Regions from separate parts of the Arthrobacter sp. EM1 genome, predicted to be linked through region 3. Evidence: riboswitches for the same ligand, from Rfam matches in the RefSeq annotation. Region 3 holds a riboswitch; each other region holds the start of a gene.
What was found. Region 3 has a riboswitch for cyclic di-AMP ahead of QI450_RS01725 (M23 family metallopeptidase). Riboswitches for the same ligand answer to the same signal wherever they lie in the genome.

Region 1: linked by a shared signal. The riboswitch ahead of QI450_RS05740 (hypothetical protein) and the one ahead of QI450_RS01725 (M23 family metallopeptidase) in region 3 are both predicted to bind cyclic di-AMP.
Region 2: linked by a shared signal. The riboswitch ahead of QI450_RS05685 (M23 family metallopeptidase) and the one ahead of QI450_RS01725 (M23 family metallopeptidase) in region 3 are both predicted to bind cyclic di-AMP.

Annotation. Positions count from the first base shown of each region.
Region 1 covers NZ_CP124836.1:1,279,944-1,283,209, reverse strand. The annotation lists gene QI450_RS05745 (heavy metal translocating P-type ATPase) at 1-299, shown strand, start outside; gene QI450_RS18085 (hypothetical protein) at 448-639, opposite strand; gene QI450_RS05740 (hypothetical protein) at 636-1,208, opposite strand; cyclic di-AMP (ydaO/yuaA leader) riboswitch at 1,212-1,404, opposite strand; gene QI450_RS05735 (heavy metal-associated domain-containing protein) at 1,771-2,088, shown strand; gene QI450_RS05730 (copper-translocating P-type ATPase) at 2,163-3,266, shown strand, end outside.
Region 2 covers NZ_CP124836.1:1,269,269-1,272,534, reverse strand. The annotation lists gene QI450_RS05690 (cytochrome c oxidase assembly protein) at 1-327, shown strand, start outside; gene QI450_RS05685 (M23 family metallopeptidase) at 372-1,166, opposite strand; cyclic di-AMP (ydaO/yuaA leader) riboswitch at 1,172-1,348, opposite strand; gene QI450_RS05680 (TlpA disulfide reductase family protein) at 1,460-2,119, shown strand; gene QI450_RS05675 (four-helix bundle copper-binding protein) at 2,297-2,707, shown strand; gene QI450_RS05670 (hypothetical protein) at 2,953-3,216, opposite strand.
Region 3 covers NZ_CP124836.1:362,245-365,510, reverse strand. The annotation lists gene QI450_RS01730 (NlpC/P60 family protein) at 1-755, opposite strand, end outside; cyclic di-AMP (ydaO/yuaA leader) riboswitch at 1,013-1,171, opposite strand; gene QI450_RS01725 (M23 family metallopeptidase) at 1,319-2,140, opposite strand; cyclic di-AMP (ydaO/yuaA leader) riboswitch at 2,145-2,383, opposite strand; gene QI450_RS01720 (metal-dependent transcriptional regulator) at 2,498-3,196, opposite strand.

The DNA of each region.
Region 1 (3,266 bases), 920 kb from region 3:
CGGACCTGACCGTCATGGGCAACGACCTTGGCCAGGTGGCCCAGGCAATTGAGCTGTCCCGCAGGACGCTGGCCACCATCAAGACCAACCTGTTCTGGGCGTTCTTCTACAACGCCATCGGGATCCCGGTTGCCGCATTGGGGTTGCTGAATCCGATGATCGCCGGCGCCGCGATGGCTGCCAGTTCGGTCCTGGTCGTCAGTAACTCGCTGCGCCTTCGCCGCTTCGCCGGGACGACGGTTCAGGATTCCTCCCCACACCATCGGGCTGCGCTGCCGGTTCTCGCCCGGCAGGCCTGACCAACCGGCACCGGATGTCAGAACCCGACACCTCGTTGATAGGCGGTAGCGCCCGTTCCGGGCTGCTGGCATTCAGGGGGAACTCGCCAAGGGCCGGCGATCCGCTGCCACCAAAGGCAGCAATTCACCGGCCCTTGACGGGTGTGCGCTAGGCGCCCGCGCGGACGAACGTGACGGGACCGGTGGCGGTCAGCCACGACAGCGGATGCACAACGGTTTGGTTCTTGCTGTTCATGCCGAAGCTAAGAACCTGGCCGTTACCGACGTACATGCCGATGTGGCCCGGCTTGATGACCACGTCGCCCGGCTGCGCGTCAGCGACTGCCTTTCCGTAGCTCATGGACTGCATCGGGCCAGGTCCCCGACAGGGATACCCGCAGCCCCCAGGGCCTTTTCTACCAGGGCTGTGCAGTCCTGGACCAGGCTAAGTTGGACGTAAGCGGCGGAAACCATCGCGGCGTTGACCCCTCCTGCCGCCGGAGCGGAAAGAGGTGCGGTCGCGGCCTGGGGCTGGACAGTGATGGTGGCCTGCCCCGGAGCCTGGGCGGCTTCGGCGGCAGGAGCCGGCGCTTGGACAGCAGGCTTGGGCGCCTCAATGACCGGGGCGGAGGCGGTGGTGACGGCGGGGCCTTCAAAGGAAATCCGGACGCTGGAGTCCGCGCTGAGCTGAGCCGGCGCCTGGTTGGACACCTCAAGGTTCGAGACAGGGGCCGAGTCCCGCTGCGCCGGGGCGTCGGCAGCCTGGGCGGCGATCCCGCTGGTCAGAACAAGTCCCGACGCGGCGGCGATGACGGCGGCCTGCCGGCCCACCCCGCCGGCGTTGCCGGTAGCGGTCCTGGAGATTGTCGCAAGGGTGCTGGTCTTGGCGGTCACAGCGCGGTGGCGGCCCGGATTTTTGCGTGCGGACATGAAGTAGCCTCTCCCCATGCCTGCGGGGTGAGGTGTCGGATTCGGATGGGAGACACCCGGCCGCGACCTGCATAAGTGCAGGGGCGCGGCTTCACCCCAAGGCCTGAGAACAGGCCAACATGTGGTTTCCTCGTCTCTGCCGGACGATTTCTGCGAACGGATCCCGGGCAGCGGCAGAGTTAGGCAATCGGCCAGGGAGTCCCTTTCTCGGAGAAAACCGGCACGAATTCGACGGTACGGTAATACTAAGGGGATGTCACATTCAGGTAACGAATGCTGCCGCATGGGTTCGACGGGCGGCCCCGCCATGATCCGCGGTGAGCGGGCGCCCCTATGGCGACAGCGCAGGGCGGCGGGACCCGGCAGGTGCCGCGTGCGGGAGGCTCCCCCCGTTCCTGAGTCCGTCAGAGGCATCCCGGGCACTTTGTAAAATATACCCCTTGGGGGTATATTTGACCTGTTGTCAGTGAAGTGGTTTGTCCAGGCCCGAGGAATTGCCGGCCGTTACAGCCGTTCAACCCCAGCATCCTCGTTACGGCTCTTTGCAAAGGAACGAACTGACATGTGCGGAACTAACAACCGGACCGAACTTCCCCTTGCCGCTCCGGAACCGTCCGGCTGCAGCTGCTGCTCACCCGGCGCCCGGACGCAGACACAGACCCCGGCTGAGGGCTTCGAATACCTGGTCGAAGGACTTACCTGCGGACACTGCGTTCAAACGGTAGAACAGGCAGTCAGTGCCGTGGCCGGGGTCGAGTCGGCGATCGTGGAGCTCGTCGTCGGAGGAGAGTCCCGCCTCACCGTGGCCGGTGCGGCGGACGTCTCCGCGGTTCGCAACGCAGTGACCGGCGCCGGCTACAGCCTTACCGCCGGCGAGTAGTCCAGCCGTTCTCCGATACAGACAAGCCGTCGGCCCTGGCCGCCACCAGAGATAATTCCTGAGGAGCGCACCAAATGGACCACGACCACCACAACGGACCTTCCGCCCGGCAGGACGAGCCAGGCGCTCCCCGCAGCGGGGCGGCCGTGGCGCATGCACCTGATGCCCACGCCGTCCATTCCCAAGGCATGGATGATGAGCACATGGTGCACACCCAGGGCCAACACGCCGGACACAGCGTCGCGATGTTCAAGAACAGGTTCTGGCTGACGCTGGCCATGTCCGTGCCTGTCGTGTTCTTCAGCCCCATGTTCGGCGGGCTGCTGGGCTATACACCCCCGGTTTTCCTGGGCTCGGCCTGGATCCCGCCGGCGCTGGGCACCGTGATCTTCTTCTACGGCGGGCAGCCCTTCCTCAAAGGTGGCCTGGAGGAACTGAAGAGCCGAAAACCGGCCATGATGCTGCTGATCGCCATGGCGATCAGCGTCGCATTCATCGCCTCCTGGATCACCAGCCTCGGGATCGGCGGGTTCGACCTGGACTTCTGGTGGGAGCTGGCCCTGTTGGTGGCGATCATGCTGCTGGGGCACTGGATCGAGATGCGCGCCCTCGGCTCCGCACGGGGTGCCCTGGACGCTCTTGCGGCTCTGTTGCCCGACGAGGCAGACAGGATTACCGCTGAGGGCACCGAAACCATCAAAGTCAGCGAGCTTGCGGCGGGGGACACCGTCCTGGTCCGCTCCGGAGCCCGAATGCCGGCCGACGGCACCATTGTTGACGGCCAGGCAGAGTTCGACGAATCGATGATCACCGGGGAATCCAGGACCGTCCTCCGCTCATCCGGGGATAAGGTCATCGCCGGAACCATCGCCACAGACAACACCGTCCGCGTGCAGGTCACCGCTGTCGGGGACGACACCGCCCTGGCCGGAATCCAGCGCCTCGTCGCCGAGGCGCAGGCCTCCTCCTCCAAAGCCCAGGCCCTCGCCGACCGGGCCGCCGGTTTCCTGTTCTACTTCGCCGCCGGCGCCGGGGTCCTCACGTTCATCGTCTGGTCACTGCTGGGCAGCGTCCCCGACGCCGTGACCCGCACCGTCACCGTCCTCGTAATCGCCTGCCCCCATGCCCTTGGCCTGGCCATCCCCTTGGTCATCGCCATCTCCACCGAGCAGGCGGCA
Region 2 (3,266 bases), 910 kb from region 3:
GTGTTCATCGAACTCGTCGCCGATGCCGTGCCCGGGATCCTGATGAGGATCAGTCCACAAATCCTGGACGGGGCAACCCAGGCCCTCACCGGGCATCAGGGCTGGCTTCCCGGACCGCTGCGGGACCAGCAGCTCGCCGGAGACCTGCTGTGGTTCCTGGCCGAAATCGTCGATGTGCCCCTGATCATCCTGATGTTCGTCAGGTTCGCCCGCAGCGACCGGAACGAGGCGACCTCCTTCGACAGCCTCACCAACGAACAGCTCGAGGCGCTGAACCGCGAACACCTCAGTGGTCCGCACGCACCCCGCAGCTGGCGCGATGCGTAGGGCCCTCTGCGCCCCGATTGTCCGGGGAACCGCGGAAAGCCCGCTCAGATGAACGCGGCGGGATTGACCGTCTGGCCGTTGACCATAACCTCGAAATGGAGGTGGCATCCGGTGGAGTTCCCGGTCGTCCCCACACCGGCGATCAGCGCGCCCGCGGTTACGACCTGCCCGACGGAGACACCGATGCTCGCCAGGTGGTTATACGTGGATTTCAAGCCGTTGCCGTGGTCCACAACGATCCTGTTTCCGCCGCCGTACTGGCTCCAACCCGCCTCGAGCACCGTTCCAGCACCGGCGGCGAAGACCGCGGTGGAACACGGCCCGGTTAAGTCGATCCCGGTATGCCACTCACCGGATGCCCCGGTCAGCGGGTTGACCCTGAGACCAAAGGGGGAACTGACATTCACGGAGGACAACGGAGCCCGCAACCCCGTGCCTGGAACGGACGCCGGAGCCGGGCCAGCCCCCGGACCGGTCGTTATCGGAGCCCCGGCCGACTGGGCGATTGGTGCAGGTGAAGCCTTCGGTGCTGGTAAGGAGCGGACGGCGGGCCGTTCAAAGGCGAGGCCGGCGCCTGCGGCCGCCGTGACCGCTGGCTGTTCAGCTGCCGTTGCCGAGGCGGCCGGGCGTTCCCGGGCGGCGTTCAGGCGGTCCGGATCGGCCTGCGCTGCGGAGAGCACCGTCATGGCAATCAGCCCCGTGACTGTCGCGGCGGCGCCAAATCGCTGCCCACGACTTCCCCAGACGGCGGGCGGAAGGACGGCTGCCCTGCGGCGGCGCTTGGCGGGTGAGGACGCGGCAACAGCGCGGCGGCGACCGTGTATACGGTGGGAAGGCAAAACGCGAGTCCTCTCGGCGCCGGCGAAGTTAGCTGTCGGATTCGGACGAGTGTGCTGTCCGGCCCGCTCCGCCAGCCGCCGCCGCACAGGCGTGTACTCACAGAGCCGGCTCAACCCCAAGGCGCACGATGGCGCCGTTGGTGAGTCCTCCGCCCCCGCCAGAAGACTGAAAGTTCATGGACCGCCGGCGGGGCGTGGCGAAGCGGCCTCACGCATACCCGTGAGGGGTATGTATTGCGTCAACCCTATCCGACCTGGCCTCGAAGTTACAATTCCGTTATCAAAGGATAGTCATGCATAAACCAAGCCGCCGGACACCGCCGGCCCCCGCTCCCCGGGCCCTTGAGGCATTGCCGGGTTTCTCCCGGCGCCGCCTTCTTTCATCAGCTCTTCTGGGCGCACTGGCCGCCCCGGTGCTCGTAGGATGCGCCTCCGGGGACCCCCTCGCCCAGCAGGCCAAAGCCGGTGACAACAAAAACTACATCGCCGGGGACGGCTCCGTGACCGAATACGCCGACGCCGAGCGGAAACCACCGGTGGTAGTAACCGGCGAACAGTACGACGGAACGGTCGTTAACTCCGGTGACTGGGCCGGAAAAGTGATCGTCCTGAACTTCTGGTACGCCGCGTGCGCCCCGTGCCGGCTCGAAGCTCCCCGGCTGGAAGCACTCTGGAACGAGTTCCAACCACAGAATGTCCTCTTCTACGGCGTGAACGTCCGCGACGAGGAAGCCGCCGCTGTCGCCTTCGAGCGGACCTTCGGAATCACCTACCCCAGCATGCAGGACAAAAACGGGGGCATCCTGCTGGCCATGACCCAGTACGTACCGCCGCAGGCCGTCCCGACCACCCTCGTCCTCGACAAACAGGGACGGGTCGCCGCCAGGATCCTCGGCCTGGCCGATCAAAGCATCCTCAAATCCCTCATCGCCGCCGCCGTGGCCGGCGGCTAGCCCGGAATCGTTTGCTCCAGGAATGCGGGGGAAGGAAGCGCGTGGGAGATCGGCAGGTCCTGGTGAAGATGTCCGAGTTAGCGGGTCGTTGGCCTCCAAGTGCCGCAGAGTTATTGTGGAGGCGGCGGCCGGCCCCAGCCCGCCGCTCACGTCACCACCAGCGACAGGAGAAGCACAATGAGCCATCACATCAGTGCGATGCTTGAGGCCCACCCGACGGAGCCGGGCTCCATCGAGAGGAACAAACTCGCCGAATGCATCACTGCATGCTTTCAATGTGCCCAGGCCTGTACGGCCTGCGCTGACGCCTGCCTGGGCGAGCACATGGTCGCGGATCTGATCACTTGCATCCGCACGGATCTGGACTGCGCTGACATCTGTGGCGCGACCGGCAGCGTCCTGTCCCGCCAGACAGGAACCAACGAGGGCATCCTCCGAGCGGTTCTTGAGGCCTGCCGTGCTGCCTGCGGCGCCTGCGCCGACGAATGCGAGCGGCACGCGGACATGCACGAGCACTGCAGGATCTGCGCCGAGGCGTGCCGTCGGTGCGAAGCCGCCTGCACAGAACTCCTGGCAGCCCTGGCCTGAGCATCACCGATACGCGCAGAAGTCCGAAAGCATGGCAACCCGCGGGTCTGAACTTTGCGCCCACGACAGATCCGGTCGGAACTTCACCTTCAGCCCGGACAAGGCCAGCGATGCCCGGACAGGGCCGGAGATGAACAAGACTAGCCAGTTCCGGTGTCCCGGTGGTGTTTCCGTGGCCAAATTCGGCTGCCCAAACGTTGGTCTGGAGTAACGCCTGCGCTGGCGGCGTTCACCGGGTGAAGCCCTTAGTCTGCGGTGTCGCCGGCATCTCCGGCGTCACTGAGCTGCCCGCGGTAGCGAACACGCCGGATCCGCCGTGTCATGGACACCATAAGCAGAATGACGGCGGTGACCATGAAGGCCGTCATCACGAAGCCAAGAAGCCCGGGCGTAATCTGGTCAGCAGTCAAGCCAGCACGAAGGCCCCCATCGCCCGGGGACGGCGACGGCGACACAGTCAGGACCGTGAGTCCGCGGGCCAGGAACACGGCCATCAATCTCGACCCCACAGCAGATTGTCTCCCGATGCCGGGTCATGCCAAAAAGCAGGAGCGGGTTG
Region 3 (3,266 bases):
ACCGGGCCGGAGCCGACGTTGACCGTCTGCAGGGAGGTGGTTCCACCGTTCCAGCCGCCGTGAACGGCCATGCCGTTGCCGACGTAGACGGCGATGTGGGCCATGCCGGCGCCACCGTTCTGGTAGTAGGCAAGATCGCCCGGCTGTGCCTCGGCGGCGCTCACCGTGCGGCCGAGGGACAGGTAACCTGCCGGCCAGCCGTGGTAGTTGATGCCTGCGGCAGCGAGCGCGTTCGTGGCCAGTGCGGTGCAGTCCTGGCTTACACCGAGCTGGGCATAAGCTGCAGCGGCGATCGTTGCGCCCATGCCGCTGGCGACGGCCGGCGCCTTGGAAACGGCTGCTACCGCGGTGCCGGTGGCGGCAGTTGCGGCAGCAGCGACCTGGGTACCGGCCGCTTTGGCAGCAGGCGTTTCCTGGACCTTCACAACGGGCTTCGGGGCCTCAACAACCGGAGCCGGGGTGGTGGTGACGGCCGGCTTCTCGAAGGAGATCGCGATAGTGGAAGCAGCCGAGATGGCAGCCGGGGTGCTCGACTGGACGTCGAGTGTGGAAGCGGAGGCGGATTCGCGCTGAACGTTGGCCTCAGCAGCGTTGGCTGCGATACCGCTGGTCAGGACGAGGCCGGAAGCAGCAGCGATGACTGCGGCCTGGCGACCCATGCCGCCGGCGTTGCCGCCGACAGCCTTGGCAATGACGGCCAGCGAGTTGGTCTTGGTGACCTCGGCGCGATGCCGTGCGTTTGCACGAGTAGTCATTAAGTTCTCTCTTTCGTGTTCCTGGTCCGCGCTTTTAGGCGCGGGCTGAGGACGCTCCGGCATCTTGGGGGTACGCCGGATCGCCCCGAAAATGGGTTACTTAGCGAAGGGTGTACTGCGAAGACGCGCCAAAAGCGGCAACCGTGTGGCCTGCGGTCCGGGCACCGGCAAGGCCGGCGCGATCATTGGATTCCAGCGGGCTCGAAAGAGCAGCGCAAGCGCGGTGAAGCGCGGAATTTTGGCGTGTATGCACGAAAGTAGCCTCTCCCAATGCCTGCGAGGTGAGCTGTCGGATTCGGATGGGAGTCACCCGGCCGCGCTGCTTCCTGGGAAGCTTTGCGACTTAACCCCAAGGCCTTCTTGCGAAGACCAAAATTGGTTCCCCCGCCCCTGCCAGACGATGTCATGCGAACGGACCTTGAGCGGTGGCAGAGCTAGGCAATCCACTCAAGAGCGCCAACTTCGAAAAAGTTGGCGTAGCTCAAACTTTACAGCAGTTGGACCCTAATGTCACATTCGGATCACGGCGTGTCCCCAGAATGCGAGAGTGTTCCCTCAACTTTTCAGAGCCATCCGGTCGGGTCGACGACTTCGCCGTTGACCATAACCTCGAAGTGGAGGTGGCAGCCGGTGGAGGCGCCGGTGGTACCGCTAAGAGCCACAACATCCCCGCGGGAGACCTGCTGGCCCACCTTCACGCTGGCGGAGGACAGGTGGTTGTAGGTGGTCTCCAGGCCGTTGCCGTGGTCGATCACCACGCGGTTACCACCGCCGTAGGGGTGCCAGCCGGTGAATGTCACGGTGCCGCTCGCGGCAGCGTGGACGACGGTGCCGCACTGCGCCGAGTAGTCCTGCCCGCGGTGGAACTCGCCCGAGCCTCCGGTGATGGGGCTGACGCGGTAGCCAAACGGCGACGCCGTGACCATCTGGTCCAGCGGCGCCCCAAGGCTGCCTGCGGAGGCCGCCCGGGTGATCGAGCCGGCGGACTGTGCACTGAGTAACTGCTTGAGCTTTCCGTCCGGATCGCCCTTGGTGGTTACGGCAGTGCGGCTGAAGTCGATCTTGGCCTCTGCTGCTGTCACATCCGGCTGCACGACTGCCGGGCTGGCTGCCGCGCCGGAGCCGGCGTCAGTGGCCAGAACAGGGCCAGTCGCGGGAACTGTGACGGTGAGGGCCAAGCCCGCAGCGGCCAGTGCAATACCCGCCTTTTGCCCTACACCGCTTGCGGCGGCAAAATCCGTTACTTGGCGGAAGGGGCTGCGGCGATCCCTGCGCGCGTCACGGTGCGCGTCGCGCGGACGCTCTGCCGTGATGGCAGCGGCGGGACGCGGCTCCGAGGCAGGGCCGCTCGCACGACGGCGGCCCTTGGCGGTCTGGGTGGTCAACAACGGTTCCTCTCTGGAGAGCCTGCGGAGTTAGCTGTCGGATTCGGGTCAGAGAGATCAACGACCCGGTCCGCCGTGGCAAGCAATCACGCACAGGGGCATCCGATGGATTCCGTGTTTGTGGGTACTTGCCGCTGACGGTCTTCACCCCAAGGCCGCTAAACAGCCAAAAGTGGTTCCCCCGCCCCTGCCAGGAGATGATTCTGCGACTGTTCCGCTGGCAGGGCTCGGCTTCGGATCAGATAACGCTTTGGTATCGGTACTAGTCTCCAACTATAGGCGATTAAGCCGTCCAGAGATAAATCCGTTATCAGCTTGTGGACAACTCTCGGATGGCCCCGGGCTGTCGCGGCAACCTCAGGAACCGATGGTTACAAAGACGTGGGCCGCGACCTCAGGCGGTAGTTCAAGGGCACCTTCGATGTCAGGAACGCGCACCGAAATGTACTCCCCCACGCGCTCCAGGGATACCAGGGCGCCGGGGCGGATGCCGCCTTCATCGAGCTGGACCAGCAGTTCCGGCTCCACTTGGATGGGCTCGGCCAGCCGGTTGACCCTGACACTGGAATCAGGACCATAGCCGGCCATGGCTTCGAGCAGATTCACGACGCCGTCAGGGTTGGGGTCGGCGGGCAGGCCGCCCAGTTCCGCCAGACCCGGGATCGGATTGCCATAGGGCGAGACGGTGGGATGGTTGAGAAGTTCGAAGATCCGCCGCTCCACCCGTTCGCTCATCACATGTTCCCAGCGGCAGGCCTCCTCATGGACGTAGGCCCAGTCGAGTCCGATGACGTCGGCCAGCAGCCGCTCGGCAAGCCGGTGCTTGCGCATGACTTCGATGGCGCGCTTCCGGCCAACCCCGGTCAGTTCAAGGTGGCGGTCTCCGGAGACAACCACAAGCCCGTCGCGTTCCATCCGGCCGACGGTCTGGGAAACAGTGGGACCGGAGTGGCGCAGCCGTTCGGCGATGCGGGCGCGAAGGGCGACGATGTTCTCTTCTTCAAGTTCCAGAATGGTCCGAAGATACATCTCGGTTGTATCGATCAGATCCGTCATTCAGCTCAGCTCCTCGAGCGCCGTCCTTGCGTGATTTCCACCGTACCGTGCGCTGCCGGCAACCTGGCGG